DNA from 4 places in the Roseibium sp. AWQ4_254 genome. Region 4 is predicted to be linked to each of the others. Evidence: predicted binding sites of a transcription regulator. Region 4 holds the regulator's gene; each other region holds the start of a gene.
What was found. The regulator LexA, encoded in region 4, represses DNA repair genes until DNA is damaged. The targets are predictions, from matches to a motif close to TGTTCNNNNTGTGTTCNG.

Region 1 (4,087 bases), on a different contig from region 4:
ACAACCAAAACAAGAGCCTTGCACGTCTCCAACTTCTGCCTGAAACTCACTCTCGACCAATATCGACGTTACAGAGAGCAAGGTGGATCTTTCACGATTGCCGGTGAGACCTTTACCGATGACGAGACACTTCACTTCCAGCTCTCCCGCCGGGCATGAAGCGGCCCGGAAAGCCCGCGGCCTCACGGTCGCGGGTCTGGCCATTGTCGCGGCAACCTATGGGCTGGCCCGCTATTGTTTTGGTCTGTTCCTGCCCGAGATCCGGCTGGAATTCGGTCTGTCTACGGAAACGGTTGGCCTGATTGCGGGCCTGTCCTATGCCGGATATCTGCTGGCCACATTTCTGGGCTCCGGCCTGTCAACCTGGTTCGGCCCGAGGCTGCCCATTCTGCTCGGCGGTCTGGCGGCTGCCACCGGTATGGCCATCATTGCAGCCGCGCCCGATCCCTGGACCCTTGCTGTTGGTGTTTTTCTGGCGGGCACCAGCCCGGGGCTCGCCTATCCACCCTTCTCCGATGTGATTGTGCGGCACACGGAACCGCACCGCCAGAACGCCATCTATGCCTGGATCAATTCCGGCACGGGCTTTGGGGTGGCGCTGGCCGGGCCGCTGGCGCTGTTTGCCGGGGAAGACTGGCGGTTGGCCTGGTTCGTCTTTGCCGGGCTCGCCCTGCTGATCACCTTTTGCAATCTGTGGACCTTGCCCCGGCAGGGGCTTCGGGCCTCCAATGCCAGAGCGGCCCTGTCGCCCCGCTTTCTGTTGCAAACGGTGGCCAGGCCCCTGTTTGTGGCCGCCTTTCTGTTCGGGATCTTTTCTGCCGTCTATTGGACCTATGCGGTGGAACTTCTACTGGCGCTGACCGGCAACGGGCGCGACGCCATTTTGTTCTGGATCGTGCTCGGCATGGCCGGGGTCACCGGATGTTTCGCCGGCGGCCTGGTCAACCGCTGGGGTCTGACTACCACCTATTGGGTTCTGGCTCTTGTCGTCGGCTCGGCAATCGCCACATTGCCGCTTCTGATCGGCATTGCTTATGGCATTTATGTTTCCGCTGCCTTTTTCGGCTCCGGCTTCATCGTCATGACCGCCGTTTTTGGCATGTGGAGCATGCGCATTTTCCGGGATGCCCCATCCATCGGTTTCGGCCTGACATTTTTCCTGATTTCGCTTGGCCAGGCGGTCGGCCCTGTTGTGGGCGGGTTTGCCATTCCGGTTCTGGGCCATACGATGCTGTTTGCCGGCTCGGGCCTGTTGTGCTGCGGGATGGCGGTCCTGCGGCCGCCTGCGCAGGGGATCACCTTAAGGAATACATAACAGCGAATTATGATGTCGCAGAGCGGCATAACCGCAATCGTCTGGTTTTTGCCTCAAAACGCAGGCATCATAACAGCACGTTATAGTAGTAAAGTGTGAACATGCCGATGATCGTTTCCAAGCTGCAGACGGAGGAGCGCCAGCTCGATACAGAGCTGTGCCGCGCCATGTTTGAAAAAGACCCGGACAAGATGATTGCGCTCCTGTCGGACTGGCTTGAGCTGAACGGCTTGACCATAAGCGCGGATTTTCAGATCCCGGCCTATCTGGAACAGGTTTTGGTGGCGGCTTCCCAGAACAGCGAAACGGCCAGCGCGTTCCGCGTTTTCGCCTCCTGAGCAGTCTGATTGTCATGAAGGGTTTGAAGATGTCGCGTCTTCAATACCATCTCCCGGAACTGCGGGCCGGTTGAGAAGCTCCCGGTCAGACAAGGCCTTGACATAGGCAAATTTGTTCCATTTTTGTTCTTGATTCTCCCGCATCACTATGGTTCCCTTCCTGGCGCAACTTCAGCAAATCAGGTGCCTGCCGCTGTCTGGAATCAGAGATTTCAACGCAAAAGACGAAACAATTTGAATCCGGATGAACGCGACACGCTCCCAAGGGTGAGGACAGGCTATGGTCTCTCGGGTCACGACGGTTGCCTTTCAGGGCATCGAGGCGGTGCCGGTGGATGTTCAGGTCCATGTCGGCCCGGGCATGGTGGCCTTTACCATTGTGGGCCTACCCGACAAGGCGGTGGCCGAAAGCCGGGAGCGGGTGCGGGCCGCCCTCTCTGCCTCCGGGTTGGCGTTGCCCGCCAAACGGGTCACCGTCAATCTGGCTCCGGCCGATCTGCCCAAGGAAGGGTCCCATTACGATCTGCCCATTGCGCTTGGGGTGATGGCCGCTATCGGCGCCCTGCCGGGGGACTTTCTGGAGGGGTACGTGGTGCTGGGAGAGCTGGCCCTGGATGGCACACTGGCACCTGTCGCCGGTGTCCTGCCTGCGGCCATGGGCGCCAACGGGCTCGGCAAGGGCTTGGTCTGTCCGGAGGCCAGTGGCAGCGAAGCCGCCTGGGCCGATCCGGACATGGACATTCTGGCCCCCCGTTCGCTGATCCAGCTGGCCAATCATGTCAAGGGCACGCAGATCCTCAGCCGCCCGGCGGCAAAGCTTCAGGGCAATACCGGGCCGTTGCCCGATCTGGCCGAGGTCAAGGGCCAGGAAAGCGCCCGCCGGGCACTGGAAATCGCAGCGGCCGGAGGCCACAACCTGCTTATGACCGGACCTCCCGGCTCGGGCAAATCCATGCTTGCAAGCCGCCTGCCCTCCATCCTGCCGCCGCTGACCCCGCGCGAGCTTCTGGAAGTTTCCATGATTGCTTCGCTGGCCGGGGAGCTGGCAGAAGGCAAGCTCACCGACCGGCGGCCTTTCCGGGCGCCGCACCATTCCGCCTCCATGGCCGCCCTTGTGGGCGGCGGGCTGCGCGCCCGGCCCGGTGAAGTGTCTCTGGCCCATCACGGCGTACTGTTTCTGGATGAGCTGCCGGAATTCAACCCGCAAGTGCTCGACAGTCTGCGCCAGCCCCTGGAAACCGGCGAAGCGGTGATCGCCCGGGCCAATCACCGGGTCACCTATCCGGCGCGCATTCAATTGATCGCGGCTATGAACCCCTGCCGCTGCGGTCATGCGGGCGAGCCGGGCCACCAGTGCCGGAGGGGTGAGCGCTGCGCCGCGGACTATCAGGCCCGGGTCTCCGGGCCTTTTCTGGACCGGATCGATCTGCGCATCGATGTTCCGGCCGTCACCGCCACCGATCTGATCGGCCCGGCAGAGGCGGAACCGTCTGCGGCTGTGGCTGCACGGGTGGCCGAGGCGCGGCGCCTGCAGGAAGACCGTTTCTTGAACCTGGGTCTGCTCTGCCGCACCAATGCCCAGGCCCCTGCCGCTGCCGTGGAGGCCATGGCTCAGCCGGACGCTTTGGGTCTGGCGTTCCTGCGCGATGCAGCTGAAAAGCTGCGCCTCAGCGCCCGGGGCTATCACCGGGTTCTCAAACTGGCCCGCACGCTGGCGGATCTGGATGCGAAGGATCAGGTCGGCCGGATTCACCTTGCCGAAGCCCTCAGCTACCGGGGCCGGGATGTGTCAAGGCAGGCGGCGTGACAGCACTCCTTGAACAAAGGGGCGGGAAAGGCCGCCGGTCCAGCCGGTGGTGAGACCCTGTCAGGTGCGGGACGGCGCTTTCTGGAGGCTGCATTTGGCATGGCCTTGAAGATCAAGGGACGCAAGCGTCCCGGAGCGTTCATAAAGATACCCCTGGGCCATGTGGCCGCCGAGCTCCCGCATGATCCTGGCCTGCTCGTCCGTTTCCACCCCTTCCACGACAACATCAAGGTTCAGGGCCTGGCCAAGCTTGATCATTGCGGCTGCAATGGTCCGGGTCTCCGGGTTGCCGGTCACGTCCTGGGTGAAGGACCTGTCGATCTTGAGCGTGTGAAACGGCAGGCGGCTGAGGGTCAGCATATTGGAATAGCCGATGCCGAAATCGTCAATCGCAAAGCGGAACCCGTGTTGGCCAAGCGTGCTCATGATTTCCCGCGCCGCTTGAATGTCCCGGATGAGGGCCTGTTCGGTAACTTCAAACTTGACCTGTTGCGGGGCGACGTTCAGGCGCTGGCAGCTTGCCACAATATGGTCCGCGAGGTGGGGGTCCCGGAGATTTTGCTCCGCCAGATTGAAGACAGAGCGAATCAGACCCATGTCTCAAAGACCTATTGTCCGGCAGAGTTC
Region 2 (4,087 bases), on a different contig from region 4:
CGTGTTGCGCGTTCTGGACGATGCCTGTGCATCGCCCTGTGACCAAGCGCCTTGCTGAACGCTCTGGTGTCACGGGCAAATGGGCCGTAATCAACTGCGCTTGGTATGACGTTTTGCCGCGCCGGCAAGCCGTACCGGCCTGAAGCTCACGCGATGGTGGGGGGAGGGGCCAAGCAGATCAAGCGCCGACTGATGCTTGGGCACACCATAGCCCTTGTGCTGGGCGAAACCGTAGCCGGGCGTCAGATCGTCAAGGCGGACCAGCATCCGGTCCCGTGTCACCTTTGCGATAATCGAGGCAGCGGCGATGCACAGGCAGCGTCCATCCCCCTTGATCAGTGCCTGTCCCGCCTGTGTCAGCGCCGGGGGCACGTCCCGGCCATCGACCAGAACATAATCCGGCACTTTGGCAAGGCCGTTCACGGCCCGCATCATGGCGCACAAAGTGGCTGCGCGGATGTTCTCCCGGTCGATCGTGGCCGGAGACGCGCTGGCGGTGCAGACAAAGGCGGTTGAGACGATCTGCTCAAACAGCTCTTCCCGTTTTGCTTCGGTCAGTTTTTTGGAATCGTTCAGCCCGTCCGGCACTTGGTCATAGTCCAGGATCACGGCGGCGGTCACCACTGGCCCGGCCCAGGGGCCGCGCCCGGCTTCATCCACGCCGCAGAGCTTGCCGTCAAAGGCAGCCGCATGGCTGCGTTCCAGGGCAATGTCCGGACTGTCGGGAAAGGAAAGGTCGAAAAGGTTCAGGCTGGAAGACATGGCGCCAGCCTGCCGCCCCTCAACGCGTTGTGCAAGGCGGGAGTGTTAGAAGAGGTCAAGTTGCACACCGCCTTTTTGCGGCTGCACAAAGGCGTCCGTGTTCAGCTTCTTGCGGCGCAGGTTAAGTCCAAGCCGTTTGGCGGCGAGGGTGAAGCGTTTGGAAATCTGCTCCGCATAGGGACCGCGCCCGCGCATGCGCTCGCCCCATTTCGCGTCATAATCCTTGCCGCCGCGCATGGAGCGGATGAGGTTCATCACATGGCGGTAGCGGTCGGGCCGCTCCCGCAGCAGCCAGTCCCGGAAGAGCTCAGAGACTTCCAGCGGCAGGCGCAACAGAATGAAACTGGCTTCGCTGGCCCCATGGCTGGCGGCCGCCTCAAGAAGGTTCTCGATTTCGCAGTCGGTCAGGGCGGGGATGACAGGGGCCATCATCACCGAGGCCGGGATACCCGCTTCCGAGAGGGCCTTGATGGCCGCAAGCCGTTTATGCGGGGCGGACGCCCTTGGCTCCATGGCCCGGCAGAGTTTCTTGTCAAGGGTGGTGACCGAAAGCGCCACCTTGATCAGATTGCGCTCCGCCATTCTGGCAAGAATATCAATGTCCCGCGTGACCAGGGCGGACTTGGTGACAATGGCAACCGGATGCGAACAGGCTTCCAGAACTTCCAGAATCTCGCGCATCAGGGCGTAGCCACGCTCCACCGGCTGGTAAGGGTCGGTGTTGGTGCCGATAGCAATCACGCGGGGGACATAGCCGGGTTTCGACAGCTCCCGTTCCAGAAGCCCGGCGGCATTCGGTTTGGCGAACAGGCGAGTCTCGAAATCAAGTCCAGGCGACAGGCCCATAAAGGCATGGCTCGGTCGGGCGAAACAATAGATGCAGCCGTGCTCACAGCCGCGATAAGGATTGATCGACCGGTCAAAGGACAGGTCCGGAGACTCGTTGCGGGTGATGATCGTGCGCGCGCGTTCTTCCTGAACGTCGGTCTGGAGCGGTGGCAGTTCCTCGTCCAGATCCCAACCGTCGTCGAAACGTTCCCGCGCCAGCGGCTCGAACCTGCCGGAGGCGTTCAGGGCTGCGCCCCGGCCACGCCGCAGGTCTTGCGGAACCCGGTCAGAGCCAGGCGCCTCCGCAGTTTCCGGCAGTTCAGACACCGGATCAAGGCGGGCTCCGTCCGGCAGACGGTCGGTATGAGGGGCAAGGGTCATGGGCGGAGATCACTCTGAAGCGAGAACATATCGGGAACATTAGCTCAAATTTAAAGCAATTCAAGCCCGGCATTTCGCAACTGGGGATTTTTCATGTAAAACACTGCCTCATGATAAGTGTCATAGTTCCGACAAAAAACTCAGAGACCGATCTGGTGCATGCGCTGTCGTCTCTGGTCACAGCGGCGGCTGAAGGGGTTGTCCGGGAAGTCATTGTTGTGGATGGCGGCTCAAGCGACGGGACCGAACGGGTCGCCGACGCCGCTGGCTGCGGCTGGGCGCAGGCTGTGGGCATGAGCCGGAGCGAGCGGCTGGCCTATGGGGCTTCCCTGGCCAAACGCGGTGACTGGCTCTTGTTTCTCCGCCCCGAAACCCTCCTGGAAAGCGGCTGGCACCATGAAGCCCAGGCGTTTATCGAAAGGGCCGGCAGGGCCCCGAACGGGGCGCGGACCGCAGCCAGCTTCCGCCTGCGCTACGAAACGTTTGGCATGGGCGCGCGGATCAGCGAATCGATGTCCGCCCTGCGTTCGCAGCTTCTTGGCATGCCTTATGGCAATCAGGGGCTTCTGATCTCACGCCAGTTCTACAGCACTTTGGGCGGCCACCGGCCGTTGCGGGAGTTGGAGGATCTGGACATTGCCAAGCGCATCGGCCGCAACCGGATTGTTTTCCTAAGGGCTGCAGCGGTCACATCGGGTGAGTCTGCGGGTGGAAACAGTTTGGCCCAGTTCCGCAAAGGCCTTGCGCGGTTCTGTGTCGGCACCTTGCGCATTCCTGCCAGCGTCGCGGTGCGGCTGCACGGCTGACACCGGTATTTGAAAGGGAATCCCTTCCTCCTCAAGATGAGCTTGTGAGCTGGCTGTTTTGAGCCGGGAACGCCCCGATATCCCCTTGGCAATCAAAGCAGTTGCGGAGGAGGGCCGAAGGCCTCTCCTGAAAGGGGGGGCGGGTAGCACAGAGCGTGTCAGGCATCCTGCAATTTGCCCCGTTTCAGATGCTCATCCAGCCGCGGCATGATTTCCACGAAATTGCACGGCATGTGCCGGTAGTCGAGCTGCCATTTCAAGATGCCGTCCCAGGCATCCTTGCAGGCTCCTGGAGAGCCGGGCAGCACAAAGATATAGGTCGCCCCCGCAACTCCGCCGGTTGCGCGGGACTGGATCGTTGAGGTGCCGATCTTGTCATAGGAGATCCGGTGGAACACTTCCGAAAAGCCGTCCATGCGCTTTTCAAACAGGGGCTCCATGGCTTCCGGTGTCACGTCCCGGCCGGTGAAGCCCGTCCCCCCTGTCGTGATGATCACGTCAACGGTCGGGGCACTGATCCAGGTCCGGGCGACGGCCCGGATCGCCTCCACATCATCTGTCACGATCTGCCGGTCTGCGAGCAGATGGCCGGCTCTTGCGAGCCGCTCTGACAGGGTCTTGCCGGATCGGTCCTCCTCCAGCGACCGGGTGTCGGAAACGGTCAGAACCGCAATGTTGAGCGGAATGAATGGACGGGTTTCATCGAGACGGGACATGGCTTCCTCCTGTGTCCAGAAGACATAGGCGAAACCGGCAGGCGGTTCCAGCCCCGTGGGGTTACCCCGTATTGGGATCTTTTTGAGAAATAAAATTACAAAAAATAACAAGATTGAGACACTTGCAAAATGAATAGGTCAGTATTATTGACTTAAATATCACATCAAAATTGTCTGAGAGCCATTATGACAACCTGGGAAAGCCTTTACGCCAAGCGTGCAAGCCGCATGCGGGCATCCGAAATCCGTGAGCTTCTGAAACTGCTGGACCGGCCCGATGTGATTTCCTTTGCCGGGGGCATTCCCGATCCGGCCCTGTTCCCCGCCGAGGCCTTCCGGGCCGCCTATCAGGAGGTCCTGTCAGGGCCGGAAGCGGACACGGCGCTGCAATATGGCATCAGCGAAGGCAGCCTCAGGCTGCGCACCTGGATTGCCGGTCATATGAAAGAGCTGGGCGTTGACTGCGGGCCGGACAACATCATCATCACATCCGGTTCCCAGCAGGGGCTTGATTATATCGGCAAGCTGTTCCTGTCGGAAGGGGATACGGCCCTGCTGCAATGGCCGACCTATCTGGGCGCGCTTCAGGCTTTC
Region 3 (4,087 bases), on a different contig from region 4:
CAGGTGTCTTTTTTCGCCAACGGTCCGGTTTTTGCCGACAAGCTTGGAGTGCAGGTTTGGGGGCGCAAGCTCTATCGGGAAGCCTCGGAGCGAGACGGAGGTCCGACCGAACGCAACCTCGATGACGTTCATGGACGTCTGGTCTGGACCCCATTGGTTGACCAGAAGATCTCGGCGGAAGCAGGCTGGACGCATATCGATACAGATCCGCGGCTGAACAAGCGTCTGACCGGGGCCTTCGGCTACGAAGGTGTGATTCAGGACTGGGATGTTGCAGCCGGTATCAGCCATGAACATGCCGGGCGCGACACCACCGGTTCAACGCGTGAACCGCGTATCGACAATACCGTCCTCGATGCGAAGGCATCCCGGGAATTCGACATGCTCGGTCTGCACAGATCCACATTTGGCGGCCAATTCACGCGCTCGACGCTCAAAGACGTCAATCCGGGCGTCAGTTCGACCGAACACGACCGGTTCTCGAACAATCAATGGGCGCTGTTTACGGAGGACAACTGGGAAGTCCTTCCGGACGTTACCCTCACTCTAGGCGGCCGCTATACCGAGGACGAGCGCTTTGGCAGCAAGATGACGCAGCGCGCCTACATTGTATGGGAGTTCCACCGCGACTTTTTCCTGACGGGCGGTGTGTCGACCGGGTACCGCACACCGGAATTGCGCCAGTCGGTGGAAGGCTACTATTTGACCACAAATCGCGGCCGCGCGGTAATTGCCGGTACATCGGATCTCGAGCCGGAGGAGAGCACTAGCTACGAAGCCGGTTTGCGCTTTGAAAACGATCGCACCCGTTTCTCGCTCACTGGGTTTTACACCGACTTCAGCAACAAGATCGACAGCCGTGATACTGGCAGCACCATCACCCTGGACGGCACGACCTATGAGCTTTACGAGTACTACAATGTCGGCAAGGCGAGAGTGCAGGGCATCGAGCTGTCGGCAGGGAATTTTATCCTGCCGGATCTTGAAGTGAGCGGCAGCTATACCTTTACCCATTCCGAGCGCCGCTCCGGCGACCTGCAGGGCGAACCGCTTGCCCGCACGCCAAAGCACCAGGCGAGCCTGCGGCTGGACTGGACGACCCCGCTCGAGGGGCTGGACCTGTGGAGCAGCGTCCAATACCAGGGCGACAGCGTCAGTGTATCGAGCACGAGCCGCGGCTCGACAGCAACCGAATATGATGGGTACACGACGCTTGATATCGGGGCGAACTACCGCCTCAATGAGCACGTGGCCCTGAAAGGTGCAGTCTATAATCTCAGCGATGTGGCGATCAACGAGGATGACTATGGCACGGTGGAAAGCGGCCGGACGTTCTGGCTGGGGATGACTGCCGAGTTCTGAAGGGCGCGCGGGGCCTCTGTCTGCAATGCCGGAACCCTGGCTTTTTGAGGCGGTGTTGCAGGTCTCAATCTGTCAGAAAACCCGCTTTTCGGCACCAGCCTTGCCGTTCTTGCCTTTTGCGAGTCTCACCAAACAAGACCCTATTGGGCCGTGGCATGAGCGCGTTTAGCAAGGCGCGTGTCACAGGGCGATGCGGGGCACCGTCCAGGACGCGCGACACGGCGGAACGCTCTCATGCCGTGGCCTTTGGTGCTTTGTCAGGCCCGCCGGGCCGTGTCTGGCCGCTTGCCCGGCCAGCCAGACCGGCTTGCGCTCCTTTTCTTGCTAGCGAACCTGAGAACCCCGTCCACTAGGGTCATCTTTGGCGCGGTGGGCAAAAAGGGGCGCGGGGTTCAAGGAGGCGCCGGCCTTCACATCTGTGTGTGGTGCTGTCTGCCTGGCCGCCCTTGGGGAAGAAAGGCACGTTCATCCCGGTTTGAGACGTCTTGTCCCCACCATTTGCCTGTGCGCGCTCTCGCCACAGCCGGTTTGTTGCTATATTGTTCTCCTGATTTAAAGTTACGTTACTGGACTTTCACGCCATGGCAGACCCGGACGGGTATGATGATCCCTTTGACGATCCCTTCCAGCCTGTGGGCACCCGGCGGGACCCGGCGCTTGCGCCTGCGCGCCCGGAAGGTGGGATCGCAGCCCGGGCCATGGCAGCCCGGCGCGCGCCGGACTATCTGACCGGCCTTAATCCGGAACAGCGCCTGGCGGTGGAGACGACCGAAGGCCCGGTCCTGGTTCTGGCCGGGGCAGGCACCGGCAAGACCCGGGTTCTGACCACACGCATTGCACATATTCTTGCCAGCGGGCTTGCGTGGCCCTCCGGCATTCTTGCCGTTACCTTCACCAACAAGGCGGCGCGGGAGATGAAGGAACGGATTGCGGGCTTTGTCGGCGGCAATGTGGAGGGCATGGCCTGGCTTGGCACGTTCCACTCCATCTGTGTCAAAATTCTGCGCAAACATGCCGAACTGGTTGGCCTCAAATCCAGTTTTTCCATTCTGGACACGGATGACCAGATTCGTTTGCTCAAGCAGATCATCCAGGCGGAAGGGCTCGACGACAAGCGCTGGACCGCAAAGACCTTTGCCGGGATTCTGGACGGCTGGAAGAACCGGGCCCTGACGCCCGATCAGGTGCCCGAGGGCGAAGCGCGGGCCTTTGGCAATGGCAAGGGGCGACGGCTTTATCAGGAATATCAGGAGCGCCTGTCGATCCTGAATGCGGCCGATTTCGGCGATCTGCTGCTCCATGTGATCACTCTGTTCAAGTCCCGCCCTGATGTTCTGGCCGACTATCAGAGCCGCTTCCGCTACATGCTGGTGGATGAGTATCAGGACACCAATATTGCGCAGTATCTGTGGCTGCGGCTTTTGGCCCAGGGCAATCCGAATGTCTGCTGTGTGGGCGATGACGACCAGTCGATTTATGGTTGGCGCGGGGCGGAAGTCGACAACATCCTGCGCTTTGAGCACGACTTCAAAGGCGCAACTGTCATCCGTCTGGAGCGGAACTACCGCTCCACCAGTCATATTCTGGCCGCGGCTTCTCATTTGATTTCCTTCAATGAGGGCCGCTTGGGCAAAACGCTGTTCACGGATTTTGAAGAGCCTGATCACGATCTTGTCTCCGTTGCCTCCGTTTGGGACTCCGAAGAGGAGGCCCGTATGATCGGCGATGAGATCGAGGCGCAGCAGACCCATGGTCATACGCTCAATGAGATGGCGGTGCTTGTGCGCGCGTCGTTCCAGATGCGCGAATTTGAAGAGCGTTTCATCACGCTCGGGCTGAATTACCGGGTGATTGGCGGACCGCGCTTTTATGAACGGATGGAGATCCGGGATGCGCTGGCCTATTTCAGATGTGTCTGCCAGCCGGCCGATGATCTGGCCTTTGAGCGGATTGTGAACACGCCGAAACGGGGCCTGGGGGATGCCACGCTGAAACTGGTTCATGGTCTGGCCCGGGCGGAGCGTATTCCCCTCATGCAGGCGGCCCAGCAGCTGGTTGATACGGAAGAACTGAAGCCGAAACCACGGAATTCACTGAAAACGGTTCTGGACAATTTTTCCCGCTGGCGGCGCCAGCTGGAGCAACTCAAACACACCGAGCTCGCCGAAATCATTCTGGATGAAAGCGGCTATACGGAAATGTGGCGGCTGGACCGGTCCGCAGAAGCGCCGGGCCGTCTGGACAACCTGAAGGAACTGATCCGCTCCATGGAGGACTTTGAATCCATGGCCGGTTTCCTGGAGCACATCGCCCTGGTGATGGACCGGGACAGCGCGGATGCCAGCGATGCAGTGTCGATCATGACCCTTCATTCGGCCAAGGGGCTGGAATTTGACACGGTGTTTCTGCCTGGCTGGGAAGAGGGGCTGTTCCCCCATCAAAGATCGCTGGATGAAAGCGGCCGGGCCGGGTTGGAGGAGGAGCGCAGGCTTGCCTATGTGGGCATCACCCGGGCCAAGAAACGGGCCAAGCTCTATTTTGCCTCCAACAGGCGTATTCATGGCCTGTGGCAATCAACAGTGCCGTCCAGATTTCTGGATGAATTGCCGCCCGATCACGTGGAAATCGCCGAGCCCTCTTCGAATTACGGGGGGTATGGCGGCGGCGGCTACGGGCCGTCGCGCTTTGACAGCAATGATCCGTTTGAACGAGGCAGCTATTCAAC
Region 4 (4,087 bases):
TGCCGTTTGGCTTGGCCTCTGTGCCCCTCAGCCTGATGGCCTTTGGTGTCAGGTTGCTTCTTGATGTGGCGGGCTTCGTGTCTGATCTTAGTGGAGCTGCAGGCGCCATTGGCCGGATTGGTCTGCCGGAGATGCTGGCTTTTTCAGCTGCCCTGTTCGGCGTGCTGCTGCTGCCGGGCCGGTGGCGCTGCCTGGCCTTTGGGCCCCTGATCCTTGGCCTGGTGCTTGTGCAGGTCAGCCGGCCGCCGGACATCCAGATTGCCGCTTCCGGAAACAAGCTCGCAGCCCGGGACCGGATTGGGGATTTGCGCTGGTTTGCCCGCCGGGACAGTTTTGCTGGTGATATCTGGTTTCAGACGGAGGGAGTTCCAGAGGGCGAAATTAAATCGCGCAGGATGAAAGCGCCTCAAATCGCCTGTGATCCCGGCGGCTGCGTGATACGTGCCTATCAAGTGGCCGGGGCGCACGTGCCTGACGGCTTCGAGCACAGGCCTCTCAAACTGGCTCTCACAAAGAGGCCTGAGGCATTTGAAATGGATTGCCGATGGGCTGATTTGGTCGTGAGCGATCTGGTCGCGCCCCAATCCTGTTCTGCTCCCCTTGTGATTGACAAATCCCTGCGCCATGCGCGCGGTGCTGTTTCGATCTGGCTGGCGCGCGCCGCTTCCCCGGCCATGGAAGAGGCTGTGCCGGAAGGGCAGGGAACCCGGAAACGGGAAAGAGAGGATCAGGCATCTGCCCCCAATGCGCTGAAAACACGGGTACTGGCTGTCACGGACATCCAGTTTGCGCTTCAAAAGGAGCCCCGTCCGTGGAACCGGGCGGGGAAGGTGACGCGTACCAGCCTGCGCCAGGGAGGTGGCTAAACGGTCAATATTGGCGGAAGAGGGCGACAAGCCGTCCTTGAACACGCACCCGGCCGGGGCCGAAAATGCGGGTTTCGTAAGCGGGATTGGCAGCTTCCAGGGCAATTGAGGCGCCTTTCTTGCGCAGCCGCTTCAAGGTGGCCTCTTCATCATCCACCAGCGCCACCACGATATCGCCGCTATCGGCGCTTTCCGTGCGGCGGATCAGCACGGTGTCGCCGTCCAGAATACCGGCCTCGATCATGGAATCGCCGCGCACTTCCAGAGCATAATGTTCGCCCTTGCCGAGAAGTTCCGGCGGCACTGTGATGGAATGGCTGTGGGTCTGAATCGCTTCGATCGGCACCCCGGCGGCAATGCGCCCCATGACTGGAATCTCCGTTCCCGCCACTTCAGGCTCCGGTGCAGGGCGAGCCGGTTCCGGCTTGCCAAGAGACCCTTCGATGACTTCCGGGGAAAAGCTGCCACGCTGGCGGGGGGCGCCGAGGCCCGGTGCAATGGAATCCGGCAGCCGGACCACTTCCATGGCGCGGGCCCGGTTCGGCAGGCGGCGGATGAAGCCGCGTTCTTCCAGAGCCGTGATCAGCCGGTGAATACCGGACTTCGACCTGAGGTCGAGAGCGTCCTTCATTTCATCAAAGGACGGCGGAACACCGGTTTCTTTCAGTCTTTCATGAATGAACATGAGCAGTTCATACTGCTTGCGCGTCAGCATATCGGCATTCCTTGACCATGAGAAGGTTCTGGTACAAATCAAGAACACATTACCTGTTCTCATTGTGTTCCGCAAGCGTAAATGTTCTCTTACTGTTCTGCCGGGCCACTTGTGGATCTGTCAGAGTAAAACGGCACTGGCAGTTGCACTTTTGGCCGTATTGATCGCTGGCTGGGCGGCATGACAAAACTCAACCGTACGATGAATGGTGCTCCGGACTGAAAATCGGGAACTTTTGCATTCATCGGGCAATTGGCCCCGTTTTGCTCCGCTGGCTCAATTCTTCACTACAGAATAGTCTGCGTCGGCGGCGCAGAGATTTGGTCATGGGGTGCTGTTGTGTTGTCTGATTGCAATAGATGTTGTGTAGCCGCAGACACCTGCACGAAGCTGCCCAGACTTCCTAAAACTTGGTTGTCCGAACAACGGACAAACTTATTCGAAAATTTTTAAAGATGACACTGACAACGAACCGGATACAGTCTTGAAAACCGTGTGCCACGCATGCCACGGAACGAATAATCCAGTAGGACTGTCTTGCTTTGGAAATGCCCCCCAAGGTTTCCGCGCTTCAACGTCTTTTCCCTATTTCTACGTTTTATAGAAGTCCGGATTGAAAACCAGCTACTCCTGACAATTAGAACCGCGAAATTCCGCATTTTCCCGGACAAGACTTTCTGGTGCCGATGAAATTCGGCCCGTGCCATTTAAGTCCGGTGCGTACACTTGTGCGCTTTGGAAACCGGCGTTTCAAGTCGGGGTCATCCGTTCTCCCTGACGATCAGCAGCTCGCACGTTACCAGCGTCGGCGCGCCGCCGGGGACAAGTATACCCTCAAAGAGAGCACCGGTCAGGTCCGCGCAGCGGACCGGGACAGCGGGCGGTGTTCCTTTTTCCGCTCCAGCTCCCGGGCGCAACAGGATTTCGGAAATCAGGCCTGTCATGGGCGCGCTGTCGGTGAACCGGGCTCCGGCAAGGCTGCCGAGGCCGTAAACGCAATAGGGGCCAGGGCCAAGTGTGGCTGCCAGGCTTTCGATGCTGGTGGACAGGTCCTCAAACGGGGCGAGGGTCGTGATCAGTGCATTATGCGTTGGCCGCGGGGAGGCGCTGTCCTCTGTCCTGGTCCGGAACAGCGTGAATTCGGTTTCCGGGTCCAGCTCCGCCTCGAACCGCGCGCCCCTGAGGCCCCAGCCGGAGACCGTGATGTCCTGCGTGGCCGTCAGCGTGTGGGGCTGCAGGTGGCCGAGGCGTTGCTTGTTCCCGTCCTGCCAGAAGCCGTGAATATGGGCGAACCAGCTCCCGTCCTTCCAACCCAGGATGGCGACAGCCTCCTCAAGGACAGCAGCGGCGGAGTGGTGGGTGTCGCTGTACCAGGCGGCGTGCCGGTCGTCGATGGCCCGGTCGGGCATGACGTAGTCGAAGGCCGAGAGGGGGAGGCCGGACAGATCCAGAACGGCGGAGGAAAAGCCGGACGCAGCAGCCCACACGCCAAGATTGGTCAGGAGCGGTGTGCCGGCGGGCACGGGAACCGCTATCGGAATGGCGTCGCAGAGCGCAAAGGGGCGCCTGTCGGCCGCGGCAGGGCCCGGATGGCGGATATCGGCAAGGGCTGACGGTGCTGGCCGTCTCATATCAGGCCCCGGCTGGTCAGGACGTCCCGAACCAGTTTCTTCGTGACTTTGCCATAGGCGCTGGTCGGCATCGCATCCACAAAGAGATAGCGCGCGGGCATCTTGTATCGGGAGATCTTGCCGGTCAGAAACTCTGTCAGCTCCGCATCTTGAACCTGCTGCCCGGTCTGCGCCACACAGACGGCAAGGCCGGTCTCTCCCCAATGCGGATCGGGAATTCCGAGAATGGCCACTTCCGAGATCGCCGGATGGGTGAGAAGAATTTCCTCGATCTCCTTCGGATAGACATTCGAGCCGCCGGAAATATACATGTCCGAGGCCCGCCCGGTCAGGTAGAGGTAGCGCTGCTCGTCCATATGGCCGAGGTCGCCGGTGCGGAACCAGCCATTGCGGAAGGATTTTGCATTGGCGGCCTCATCGTCCAGATAGCCGGAACAGACGGCGGCGCCTATCACGCAGACCTCTCCGGTTTCGCCTGGGCCAAGATGGTTTCCCGCCTCGTCCTGAATGCTGATTTCGATGCCGGTGCGTTCGGTGCCGCAGGTGCCGATGCGGCTAGACGGACCATCTTCGGCGAAATGGTCCTGAGGGCGCAGAACAGTGATGTTGCCGGTCACTTCGCCTAGGCCGTAATATTGCACAAGCACCGGCCCCAGCCTGGCAAGTGCCTTTTTCTGGTCTTCCCGGTACATGGGGGCGCCCGCATAGATGACATGGCGCAGGCTGGAATGGTCGAAGTCATCGGCAGCCGGATCTTCCACCAGCCGTTTGACAATGGTCGGAACCGTGAAGAGATTGCTGATCCGGTGTTTCCCGATGAGCTCGAAAGCCGCCGCCGGGGTGAACCCGCCGCGCGGCATCAGGACATGGGAAGA

Region 1: the regulator LexA is predicted to act here: its motif matches at 1,767-1,784, upstream of ACXAIC_RS16120 (YifB family Mg chelatase-like AAA ATPase).
Region 2: the regulator LexA is predicted to act here: its motif matches at 1,993-2,010, upstream of ACXAIC_RS12395 (PA0069 family radical SAM protein).
Region 3: the regulator LexA is predicted to act here: its motif matches at 1,892-1,909, upstream of ACXAIC_RS00380 (UvrD-helicase domain-containing protein).

The regions. Positions count from the first base shown of each region.
Region 1 covers NZ_JBSWYH010000020.1:62,969-67,055, reverse strand. Annotated here, with positions in the region: gene ACXAIC_RS16135 (hypothetical protein) at 1-159, shown strand, start outside; gene ACXAIC_RS16130 (MFS transporter) at 119-1,315, shown strand; gene ACXAIC_RS16125 (hypothetical protein) at 1,417-1,653, shown strand; gene ACXAIC_RS16120 (YifB family Mg chelatase-like AAA ATPase) at 1,934-3,460, shown strand; gene ACXAIC_RS16115 (EAL domain-containing protein) at 3,521-4,057, opposite strand.
Region 2 covers NZ_JBSWYH010000014.1:38,708-42,794, reverse strand. Annotated here, with positions in the region: gene ACXAIC_RS12400 (ribonuclease HII) at 91-762, opposite strand; gene ACXAIC_RS12395 (PA0069 family radical SAM protein) at 808-1,971, opposite strand; gene ACXAIC_RS12390 (glycosyltransferase) at 2,082-2,777, shown strand; gene moaB (molybdenum cofactor biosynthesis protein B) at 2,936-3,493, opposite strand; gene ACXAIC_RS12380 (aminotransferase-like domain-containing protein) at 3,680-4,087, shown strand, end outside.
Region 3 covers NZ_JBSWYH010000001.1:89,799-93,885, forward strand. Annotated here, with positions in the region: gene ACXAIC_RS00375 (TonB-dependent receptor domain-containing protein) at 1-1,362, shown strand, start outside; gene ACXAIC_RS00380 (UvrD-helicase domain-containing protein) at 1,944-4,087, shown strand, end outside.
Region 4 covers NZ_JBSWYH010000021.1:72,263-76,349, forward strand. Annotated here, with positions in the region: gene ACXAIC_RS16690 (ComEC/Rec2 family competence protein) at 1-866, shown strand, start outside; gene lexA (transcriptional repressor LexA) at 871-1,581, opposite strand; gene ACXAIC_RS16700 (hypothetical protein) at 2,343-3,212, opposite strand; gene ACXAIC_RS16705 (acyl-CoA synthetase) at 3,209-4,087, opposite strand, start outside.